DNA from 3 places in the Nitrogeniibacter aestuarii genome. Region 2 is predicted to be linked to each of the others. Evidence: riboswitches for the same ligand, from Rfam matches in the RefSeq annotation. Region 2 holds a riboswitch; each other region holds the start of a gene.

Region 1 (3,741 bases), 400 kb from region 2:
CGCACGCGCCGAAGCCATTCGCGAGGCCAGCGCACGCGCCGGTCGCCCGGTCGGCATTCTGGCCGACCTGCAAGGGCCCAAGATCCGCGTCGGCAAATTTGCCGAGGGCAAGATCACCCTCAAGGAAGGCGCAGATTTCGTCCTCGACGCCAGTTGCAAGGAAGGCAACAACCAGACCGTCGGTCTGGACTACCCCGACCTGCCGAACGATGTGGGCCCCGGTGACATCCTGCTGCTCGACGACGGGCGCATCAAGCTGCGTGTCGAAAAGGTGCTGGGCTCGGCCATCCATTGCCGGGTCAAGGTGGGCGGTCTGCTGTCCAACAACAAGGGGATCAACCGCCAGGGCGGTGGTCTGTCGGCGCCGGCACTCACGGCCAAGGACATGGACGACATCCGCACCGCGGCCAAGATCGGTGTGGACTTTGTCGCTGTCTCGTTCCCCAAGAGTGCGGCGGACATGTACATGGCACGTCAGCTACTGCGTGCCGCCGGCGGGAAAGCCCTGCTGATCGCGAAGATCGAGCGCGTCGAAGCCTGCGCCAACCTCGACGAGATTCTTGACGCCTCTGACGGCATCATGGTGGCGCGTGGCGATCTGGCCGTCGAAGTCGGCGATGCGGCCGTGCCCGCCTTGCAGAAAAAAATGCTGCGCGCCGCACGCGACCGGAACAAGCTGACCATCACCGCCACCCAGATGATGGAATCGATGATCACCAGCCCGGTGCCCACGCGCGCCGAAGTCTCCGACGTCGCCAACGCCGTGCTCGACGGCACCGACGCGGTCATGCTCTCCGCCGAAACCGCCGCCGGCAACTACCCGGTCGAGACCATCGAGGCCATGTCGCGGGTGTGCCTCGAGGCTGAGAAATCCAACGAAGTGACGCTTGAGCGCGACTTCCTCGCCCGCACCTTCACGCGCATCGACCAGTCAATTGCCATGGCGGCCATCTGGACGGCGTACCACCTCAAGGTCAAGGCCATTGCATCGCTCACCCAGACCGGCTCCACCGCGCTGTGGATGAGCCGGCTCAATTCCGGCGTGCCCATCTACGCGCTCACCCCGGAGAAAGCGGCCCGCAACCAGATGACGCTGTACCGGGAGGTCTATCCGCTGCTCATGTCGCAGACCCATCAGGATCGCGACGTGCTGCTCTGGGAGGCCGAGCAGATCCTGCTCGACCAGGGGGCGGTGGAGTATGGCGACCTGATCGTGCTGACCATTGGCGAACCCATCGGCTCGAGCGGCGGCACCAACACGCTCAAGATCGTGCGCGTGGGCGACCACCCGGCACCGGGCGTCGCTGACTGAACGCATACCACCCGAGGGCTGCAGTTTTGCTAGACTGCGCCCCGAATCGTTAATCGACCTTCCGGTGCCCGCCATGGCGGGAGAATCGGGAATGCGGTGCAGGGCTGAGCCCGATTCCGCAACGTGCCCAACGCTGTGAGGGGGACGCCGGCGACCACGATGCCACCGCAAGGGAAGGCGTCGCCGGTGGATGAACCCGAGTCAGAAGACCGGCCGGAAGGCACCTGAAACAGCAAGGCCCGGCTGTTTCCCACACGCTTGATCAAGGGGAATCATGCAAGCGTCCAGCCCTCGCGCGCCCGCACTCGATGCGACCGAACGCGCCATCATCTATCGCAACATGCTGTCGCGTCGCGACGTGCGCAGCCAGTTCGTCCCCGACCCGGTGGACGACGCCCTGCTCGCCCGCATTCTCACCGCAGCGCATTTTGCGCCCTCGGTGGGCTTCATGCAGCCCTGGAGCTTTGTGCTGGTCAGACGCGACGCCATCAAGCAGCAGGTGCATGACGCTTTCCTGACGGCAAATCACGAAGCTGCCGATATGTTCGAAGGCGCTCAGCGCGAGGCCTACAAAACGCTGCGGCTCGAAGGCATTCTCGAGGCGCCGGTCAATCTGTGCATCACCTGCGATCGTGATCGTGCCGGGCCGGTCGTTCTCGGCCGCACCCATCAAAAAGCCATGGACCTCTACAGCACCGTGTGTGCCGTGCAGAACCTGTGGCTGGCCGCCCGCGCCGAGGGATTGGGGGTGGGCTGGGTGAGCATCTTTCACAAGGCCGCCATTCGCGACATCCTCAAGCTGCCCGAGCGCATCATGCCGGTCGCCTATCTGTGCATCGGCCATGTGAGCCACTTTCTCGACCAGCCCGAACTGGAGAAAGCCGGCTGGCGACAGCGACTGCCCCTGGAGGATCTCATCCACTTCGACCAGTGGGGGGGTGAGGACAGCGACGACGCCTTGCGCGCCGAGGTGCGGGCTGCGCAGGCGCTGGCAACAAATGGTTGCCCTCCATTGTGATGCGTCGCACCACAACTTTCATGCAAGCGCGTTAAAATCCCAAGATTGCATTGCGGCACTGCGACCGCAACCCCAACGAACAACCCAACAGATCATCTGGAGAGACTGTCATGCCGCTCGTATCCATGCGCCAGCTGCTCGACCATGCTGCCGAAAACAGCTATGGCCTGCCCGCCTTCAACGTGAATAACCTGGAGCAGGTTCAGGCCATCATGGAAGCGGCCGCCGAAACCGACAGCCCGGTGATCATGCAGGCCTCTGCCGGTGCGCGCAAATACGCCGGCGAAGCCTTCCTGCGTCATCTGATCGATGCAGCGGTCGAGTCCTACCCCAATATTCCGGTGGTAATGCACCAGGACCACGGCCAGTCGCCTGCGGTGTGCATGGCCGCCATGCGCTCCGGCTTCTCCTCGGTGATGATGGACGGCTCGCTCATGGAAGACGGCAAGACACCATCCTCCTACGAATACAACGTCGATGTGAGCCGCAAGGTTGTCGAGATGGCCCACAGCATTGGCGTGACGGTCGAAGCCGAACTGGGCTGCCTGGGCTCGCTCGAAACCGGCATGGCTGGCGAAGAAGACGGTATCGGTGCCGAAGGCGTACTCGATCACAGCGCCCTGCTCACCGACCCGGATCAGGCCGCCGACTTCGTCAAGCAGACCGACTGCGACGCCCTGGCCATCGCCATCGGCACCAGCCACGGCGCCTACAAGTTCACCCGCAAGCCCACGGGCGACATCCTCGCCATCGAGCGCATCAAGGCCATTCACGAGCGCATCCCCAACACCCACCTGGTGATGCACGGCTCCTCCAGCGTGCCCCAGGATCTGCTCGAAATCATCCGCCAATACGGTGGCGACATGAAGGAAACCTACGGCGTGCCGGTCGAGGAAATCGTCCAGGGCATCAAGTACGGCGTGCGCAAGATCAACATCGACACGGATATCCGCCTGGCCATGACCGGCGCCGTGCGCAAGTTCTTCGCCGAGAACCCCTCCAAGTTCGACCCGCGCGAATTCAACAAGCCGGCCCGTGAAGCGGCCAAGCGGGTGTGTATCGACCGCTACGAAGCCTTTGGTTGCGCCGGCATGGCCAGCAAGATCAAGCCGGTGTCGCTCGAGAAGATCGCCGCCCGTTACAAGGCCGGCGAACTCAAACAGGTCGTGCGCTGACACAGCGCCTGATGAGACATCACAACGGCATCTCTCGGGATGCCGTTTTTCATGGAGTGCCTCATGACGCACTGCTTCACCTACGGCTCGCTGATGTGCGAGGACATCTTCACCGCGGTCACCGGCCTGACGCTCAGCCCCCTGCCCGCTCAACTGGCCGGCTATACGCGTCATCCGGTCATCGGCACCGACTACCCGGGCATCCAGCCGGCCGAAGGCAAATCCGTGCCGGGCAT
Region 2 (3,741 bases):
ACACGCCCATGGTCGGCCAAGCCAGCATGCCGATCGCCACTGCGGCCTCCGCAAATGGGTAGACATAGGCGTATGGCACCCAGCGGCGCGCCAACTGGTCGTAGCCGAGAAACTGGTTGGAAAACGACTCCAGATCGCGCAGTTTCAGCACTGACAGAATCAGCATCGACAAGGCCACGAACTGCACGATCCACATGATCGGGAAAAAGCCGCTTGCATGCCCGAACTGCAAGGCCATGGCGCCCAGGGCGGCAGTGGCAAACACGGCGATGACCGGGGTGTAAGTCGTACCGTCATCACGTTTCGTGGTCAGGCCGAAGCGCTCTCGAAGAGCGTCGTATCCACCCACCCGCTCGCCGCGGATGAAGGTCTGAGGTGTCGTCTTGACATCGTGCTCCGCCTTGAAGGCCTCGGTCTCGTCGCGAGATGTCAGCAGGTGGTCTTCAACCTCGAAGCCTTCGCGTTCAAGCAAGGCCTTGGATTTGAGGCCGAACGGGCACAGGTGCTCGTCGGTCGCCATTCGATAGAGGACAGCGGTGGTCATGAAAGCCTCCTTCATGCATGCGATGCCGCGCGGGCCCGTCTTGCCGTGAGCCACTGGTGGCGCCGCATTACTTGATTGGTTCACAAACATGATGACAAGAGGCGCCCTGCCTGGCTGTAGGAAAAGCCCGTCAGAGGTTGTCGGAATGCTCGGTCGATTCGGGGTGGGCACGAGCATGGCGCCCTCTATATGCGCCCGGACGCCCCTGAGAAAGTGCGGCTTCGTCCGATCCCGAGCAGGTTGGCGGATGAGCTTCCGTCTGCCAGGGCGCGGCACAAATCAATGCATCGCCCGCGTCGCGTCTCGCCGCCGATTGTGACCAGGCGTGTCGCCATCGCAGCAACATATAAGGACAATGGCATAATTCGACCCCTGTTACAGCCACCCTTCACGGAGCCGGAAAGATGCAAGTCATCAAGATCGTCAAATTCGTATTCACTCTGGTCGGCGCTCTGGTGCTGGCGCTCAGCGCGTACCTGTATCAGGACACGCGCATCTTTGTCAGTGAGGGCGAACACGGCACCGGCACGGTGATCGATCTGCTGCGGTCGGGCGAAGGCACCTATGCCCCACGGGTGAGATTCGAAACACCCGAGGAGCGCGTGGTCGAGTTCACCTCCAGCACCAGTGCCAACCCGCCTGCCTACGAGGTCGGCGAGGAGGTCGACGTCATCTACCCGGCGGATCGCCCGGTAGATGCGCGAATCAGCGGATTCATGACCCTGTGGGGAGGCGCACTCATCACCGGCATTCTCGGTGCTGTATTCTTCCTCATCGGCGGCGGCATGATCGTTTACGGCCTGCTCCGGAACAATCGCAAGGCGTGGCTGGAAAAGCACGGGGTCGCGGTGAAGGCACGTTTCTAGCAAGTCGAACGCAACATGGCGCTGGAGGCTAACGGCCGTCATCCGTTCAGGATCAGCGCCCAGTGGAAAGACCCCGCCACCCAGCGGATTCACATTTTCCTGAGCGAGAACCTGTGGTTCGATCCCAGCGAATATCTGGCCGGTCACGAGACGGTCACGGTGCTTGTCAACCGCGACGACCCGCGCAAACATCACATGGATATCTCCTTCCTGCCGAGCATGGCCTGAACGCGTTGCACACAAGACACCGCTTGCCATTCTCCAGCCAACTGGCATAATGGCGCCTCGCTTTCAGGTGCTTGGCATAAGTTCTGCCGAGTGAAACGGGAAGTCGGTGAAAGTCCGACACTGCCCCCGCAACGGTAAGCGAGTGAAAGCTTCGCGATAAGCCACTGTGCCCATGGCATGGGAAGGCGCGAAGCCCGAGCATCTGCTCCACTCGCAAGTCCGGAGACCGGCCTGACAGCATCGGTGCGACATTGCGGCGGGCAATGCGAGCAGGCGACCGGCACTCCTTTCCGGCTTCCGCCCGCCCGTATTCCATAAGCATGTCGTGATTTTGAACTGTGCGTGCGGGTGAGCACGCGGAGTACGCCATGCCGTCAATCCGCCCGGTCGCCTTTCGCGACCTGCAACGCTTTTCCCTCGTTCTCACGAACGCCTCACATCGTCGTCGCCCATCGCCTCCTGCGATCAGGCCCGTCGCGGCGTGCGCACGCCCCTGCCTTTCCCCACGGACCGGTCGCTGAACGCGCCCGGTCCGCGTCGTTTCATCCACTCAAGGACTCATCATGCACATCGAACCGGGCATGCTCGCCCACACCAAAACCGTCGTTGCATCCGTCGTGGCCGCCGGCGTTCTCGCCCTTCCCCTGCGCAACGCCTTGCTGCGCCCTGCGCTGCTGCTACGCACCCTGCTGGCAACCTGCTTCTTCACCCTCTTCATGCAGGCCTTTCATTTACCCGTGGGCGCGTCGGAGCTGCATTTCGTCGGCGCCATACCCATCTATCTCACGCTGGGGTTTGCACCCACTGCACTGGGCTTCGGGTTCGGCCTGCTGGCCCAGGGCCTGCTCTTCGAACCCGCGGATCTGGTGCATCTGGGGGTCAACACCTTGTCGCTCGTCGTGCCGCTGATGGTCGTCCATCGCCTCTTCGGCAGCGCCCTCGCCCGCCTCGACGTGCGCACCATCCTCAAGCTCGACGCTACCTACTACGCCGGGGTCACCCTGATGGTCGGCTTCTGGCTGTCCATGGCCGAGGTGGCTGTCCCGCTGGGCGCATGGGCGAGCTTCACCGCCTCGTACCTCGCCATTGTCGCCATCGAACCGCTGGTCACCTACATCACCGTCAATCTGCTGCGCCGCCATGCCGATCATCCGGCAGTGCGCATGTGCTTCGACGTGGCCCGGCGCTCATGAGCGGGACGGTCTGGTTTGTGGGGGCCGGGCCGGGCGACCCCGAGTTGATCACCGTGCGCGGACGCTCGTTGCTCGAGCGCGCTGGCGCAGTACTCTATGCCGGCTCGCTCGTTGACCGGGCGGCGACCCGCTGGACGCCCGATGGCTGCGAGATTCGCGATTCCAAAGGGATGACGCTGGACGCCATCTGCACCTGGCTTATCGACGCGGCCTCGTGCCATGAAACGGTGGTTCGTCTGCAGACCGGCGACCCCGGTCTGTACGGGGCTCTCACCGAGATAAGCCGCCCGCTCGATGCGGCCGGCGTTCCCTGGGCAGTGGTACCCGGCGTCTCCTCGGCGATGGCCTCGGCCGCCGCCGCCGGTGAAACGCTGACCCTGCCCGAAGTGACGCAAACGGTGATTCTCACCCGGGTGGCCGGGCGCACGCCCATGCCTGAGGGCGAATCCCTGGCCGAACTGGCGGCCCATCACTGTACGCTGTGCCTCTTCCTGTCCATCACCCTGCTCGATCAGATCCAGCGCGATCTGCGCACTGCCGGCTGGGCCGAAGAGGCACCGATGGTGGTCGTGCACAAGGCCAGCTGGCCGGGCCGCGAGACGGTGGTGCGCGGGACCCTTGCCGACATCGCCGAGCGCTGCCGCGCCGAGGGGATCGACCATCAGGCCATGGTCATTGCCAGCCCGGCGCTGGGGGCGCGGCACTGGCCCGACATCGCCCGCAGCAAGCTCTACGACCCCGATTTCAGCCATCGTTTCCGCCGCGCGCGGACGAGGGAGATTCAACAATGAACAACGACACCACCATCCTGCTCGTGGGCCATGGGTCGCGCAATCCCGCCGGCAATGCGCAGATCGAACACTTTGCCGAACAATGGCGTGCCCGCCAGCCGCACTGGCGCATTGTCATC
Region 3 (3,741 bases), 1.2 Mb from region 2:
TCGACTTCGCCATCGATCACATGACTCATCGCCACGCTCGCACCCGTGCGCTCATCGAGCCGCTCGGGTTCGGAGACCGCCAGCACCTGTGGCTGGCTGATGCCCTGCAACTCGGGCATGGCCAGGCGGTAGTGCACCTTTTCGGCGGGCACGCCTTCGTTCGACAGACGCCATTCGGCCTCGGTGAGTTCGCGTTGGCGCAGGGCCTTGAGCACGGGCACGTCCAGTTGCGTCAGCAAGGCGGTGACGTCTTCGCGATGCTCGCCGCCACCGATCACGAAATCCTGCACGGCGACGACAGCCATCGCGCTTTTTGCCGTCGCCCTGAAGCGCGTCATGGTGTGAATGGCCTCCAGGCTCGGTTCGCCCCAGGCCGCCAGCACCGAAATGCATTGCCACGGCCGGCCGTCGCACAGGCGCTCGTGCAGCGCCCATTCGCCGGACAGATCGCCGGTGTCGTGATCGAGCAGCCACAGGGTGGGGCGTGCCGGGTCGGCCTGCCCGAGCAGTTCAGGCGCGCTCAGCCAGCGCGGGCCGTGATCGCCGTGGAGTGCATAGCGCACCGGCGGCACCGGTCTCACCGGTGCCTGTCGCTCGCCGCCGCTGGAGATCATGTTGAGCAAGCTGGCCGCATTGTCGGCAGATCGGTTGATCCAGTAGGCCCGGGCCTGCAGCCAGTGCGCGTACTGCGGGTACTGCGTCCTGGCGGCGGCGAGTGCTTCTGGCGAGAACAGCGCCATCTTTTCGTCGACAACCTGTGCCGGTAGCCCGCTTGCAAAGATGTTGCCGTAGCGGTCGTGCTGCAAGGGGAGCAGGCGACGGTCGCTGTGCAACACGAAGCGCAACTGGTCCTTCCGGTACTTGAGCGCGAGCAGTCGTTCGACGGACTCGCCAAACACCGCCAGCATCAGCACGGCATCGTGCCTGGCGACAAGCGCCTGAAGCTGTGCGTCGTCCATGCGGGCCAGTTGCGAGAGCGAGCGCACCTGAACGCCTTGGGCGGGGCGCGCGTCGAGCAACTGGTGTGCGCCGGCGACCACCGTGGCGGCCGAGCGGTCTGAGACGATGGCCAGTACGCCAAGATCGTCCGCGTGGGCCCGTGGCGCCAAGGAAAGCAGACACAGCGCCAGACACAGGCACTGCCAGAGGACGCCACACGAGCGCAACATCGAAGACATGAGAGACCATCCCGCCCGCGCGCACCCGCCCGGACATCATTGGGTTTTCGATGAAAGCCGCCGGGAAAGGGGATGGCACGATCGTGTCCACGGCGCCCCGCCTGGATGACTTTCTCCTGGGTCTCAGGCCGGTCTCCGGACTCACAGATCGTCGAATAGCCGGTGAAACACCGGTTCGACCGCCACCTTCGCCTTCCCACGTTTGAACGCAGTGGCTGCCGGGCCGGGGAGGCCGGGCGGAAGGGGCTGAATCTGCCTACCGTTGCGGGGGCAGTACGGGCATTGCTCGATGAGCGCACCCGTTTCCCGTTTCACTCGCACATGGCCGACACGCGCAAGCACCTGAAAACGCCGGCTAGCTTATCAAGCTGGCATGGGGAGTCAACGTCGGGCTCATGAGCGTGTGTTTGTGCGCGTGGGTGTCAACGCGTGTTCGCGCGGCGCATGGAGATGGATTCGCCGCCGATGCCCCAGTTGTCGGGGTCCACCTCGTCGATGACCACCATGGTGGTCGCGGGGTTCTTGTCCAGAACGCGCTGGAGCAGCTGGGTGACGCCGTCGATCAGTTCGGCTTTCTGTTCTGGCGTGGCGCCGTCGCGGGTGATCTTGATGTTGACGTAGGGCATGTGGATGACCTCCGGTGTGGACGAGTGGGGGTTAGCGATCGGTTTTGGCGCTCTGGGGGGCGTCGGGAGGCGGCGACCACCAGTAGGCACAGAAGGGGCTTGAACATTGACGGATCGGGCCGAAGCGCCCGCGCGCCACTTCCAGGGTCGTGGCGCCACATTCGGGGCAGGGGACGGGCTGCGCCGCCGGGATGGAAAACACGCGCGGGCGTGATGTGGTGTTGAGGCTCATGAGGGGCTCCTGCAGCAGAAAAAGGCCGGCGCCCGTAGGCAGTGAGCGCCGGCAACGGCGGTGACAATCGGGAATCAGGCGGCGATCCGGCCCTCGGCCATGGCAACGAATTCTTCGTTCACCAGCGTGCCGACGATGTGGTTCGTGTAGTTGGTCAGCACCTTGTTGGCGACGGCCAGGACGACATCGAAGACATGGGCGCGGGTGTAACCGGCGGCCATGAAGGTGCGGACCTCGGCCTCACTGACCCAGCCGCGCTCCTCGACCACTTTCTGGACGAAGTCGCGCAGGGCGTTCAGGCGTGCATCGGGCAGCGGCGTGAGGCCGACGATGGCATTGATGGTGGCTTCATCGACGCCGGCCATCTTGCCCATGCCGGTATGTGCGGTCTTGCAGTAGCCGCATCCATTGAGAACGCTGATGGTGAGCTGGACGATCTGCTGCTCCTGCGGGGTGAGGCTGCTCTTGTCGACCGCGCCGGCCAGGCTCAGCACGGCACCGAGTGCAGCAGGCGATTCGGCCAGGTAGGCCGCCAGATTGGGGATGAAGCCGTAGCGGGCTTTCACCTGCGCAAGAATGGCAGCGGATTCGGCGGGGGCGGTGGCTTCGGTGTGTTGAGTGAAAAGGCTCATGGGGTGCTCCAGTAGGTTGCATAGGGGGAAAAAGAAGCTCGGGAAGAAGCTTGTATTTGACCGGTCAGTCAACAAGCTAGCTTCAATTGACAGACCGGTCAACTGGCAATAGGCTTACACCCATGAAAACCCCACCGGAAAAGCCATGAGCGCCGCGCAAACACTGGATACCCGGGACCGACTGGTCCACACCGCCTCTGACCTGATCTGGGAGCGCAGCTTCCAGGCCACGGGCGTGGACGAAGTGTGTCAGCGTGCCGATGCCCGCAAGGGCAGCTTCTACTACTACTTCAAGTCGAAGACGGATCTGGCCGTGGCTGCCATCGAGTCATTCTGGGCCATGGCGCGAGCGCGTTTATTTGACGGCGTATTCGGCCAGGAAGGCAGCGGCCTGGTGCAACTGGAGGCCTTTGTTGACGGCATGATCGGCTTCCAGCGAGAGGTGGCCGACGCCAAGGGCGGCGTGCTGGGCTGCCCCTTCGGCAACCTGGGGCAGGAGATGGCGCGGCAGGACGAACACATCCGCACCACGCTCGACGCCATCTTTGCCGAGCAGCGGGCTTATCTTGAACAGACGCTCGATCGGGCGGTCGCGCAGGGGGAAATCCCGGAGGGCGACAACGCACGTCGTGCCGAGAACATTCTGGCGCTCATGCAGGGCGCCATGCTCATGACCAAGGTGTCGAACGACCTGGGTGCGTTTGAGCGGGCGCGGGGGGCCGTGCTGGCGATTGCCCGGGGGGCTTGAGTCAGCTCAAGCGTTTGAGGGCTGTCCCCACGAAGCGGGTCTGGGTGACCAGCCCTCATCGGGTCGGGCGTCGAACATCAGCCGGACCGCTTCTCCGAGATCAAGATCGAAATGCGCCAACGCAGCGGCGTGCCCACTGTCTGCCATCGTCGCTTCGTTCGCAAAGGCGGCGAAGGCGTCCCAGTCTTGCGAGAGTTGTGCCGTCAGGAGTTGTCCCAGGTCGTAGGCGAGCCGGTTCTCTTCTCCCGAAGCGTGAAACGCCTGGCCGGACCAGAAATCCTGAATCGTCTCAGGTGACCAGTACGCTGCATGCATCGCGTGAAAT

The links. A riboswitch is a leader RNA that binds a small molecule or an ion and turns the genes downstream of it on or off. The one in region 2 is predicted to bind cobalamin.
Region 1: it holds a riboswitch for cobalamin, as region 2 does, so the genes downstream of both, bluB (5,6-dimethylbenzimidazole synthase) here and J0W34_RS08260 (energy-coupling factor ABC transporter permease) in region 2, are expected to answer to the same signal.
Region 3: it holds a riboswitch for cobalamin, as region 2 does, so the genes downstream of both, J0W34_RS13915 (cobaltochelatase subunit CobN) here and J0W34_RS08260 (energy-coupling factor ABC transporter permease) in region 2, are expected to answer to the same signal.

What each region holds. Positions count from the first base shown of each region.
Region 1 covers NZ_CP071321.1:1,376,770-1,380,510, reverse strand. The annotation lists gene pyk (pyruvate kinase) at 1-1,312, shown strand, start outside; cobalamin riboswitch at 1,358-1,544, shown strand; gene bluB (5,6-dimethylbenzimidazole synthase) at 1,587-2,330, shown strand; gene fba (class II fructose-bisphosphate aldolase) at 2,441-3,505, shown strand; gene J0W34_RS06320 (gamma-glutamylcyclotransferase family protein) at 3,569-3,741, shown strand, end outside.
Region 2 covers NZ_CP071321.1:1,774,670-1,778,410, reverse strand. The annotation lists gene J0W34_RS08275 (MauE/DoxX family redox-associated membrane protein) at 1-544, opposite strand, end outside; gene J0W34_RS08270 (DUF3592 domain-containing protein) at 949-1,410, shown strand; gene J0W34_RS08265 (hypothetical protein) at 1,426-1,638, shown strand; cobalamin riboswitch at 1,687-1,887, shown strand; gene J0W34_RS08260 (energy-coupling factor ABC transporter permease) at 2,202-2,831, shown strand; gene cobM (precorrin-4 C(11)-methyltransferase) at 2,828-3,622, shown strand; gene J0W34_RS08250 (sirohydrochlorin chelatase) at 3,619-3,741, shown strand, end outside.
Region 3 covers NZ_CP071321.1:2,988,131-2,991,871, reverse strand. The annotation lists gene J0W34_RS13915 (cobaltochelatase subunit CobN) at 1-1,178, opposite strand, end outside; cobalamin riboswitch at 1,288-1,539, opposite strand; gene J0W34_RS13910 (tautomerase family protein) at 1,601-1,804, opposite strand; gene J0W34_RS13905 (hypothetical protein) at 1,836-2,036, opposite strand; gene J0W34_RS13900 (carboxymuconolactone decarboxylase family protein) at 2,111-2,668, opposite strand; gene J0W34_RS13895 (TetR/AcrR family transcriptional regulator) at 2,814-3,416, shown strand; gene J0W34_RS13890 (hypothetical protein) at 3,423-3,741, opposite strand, start outside.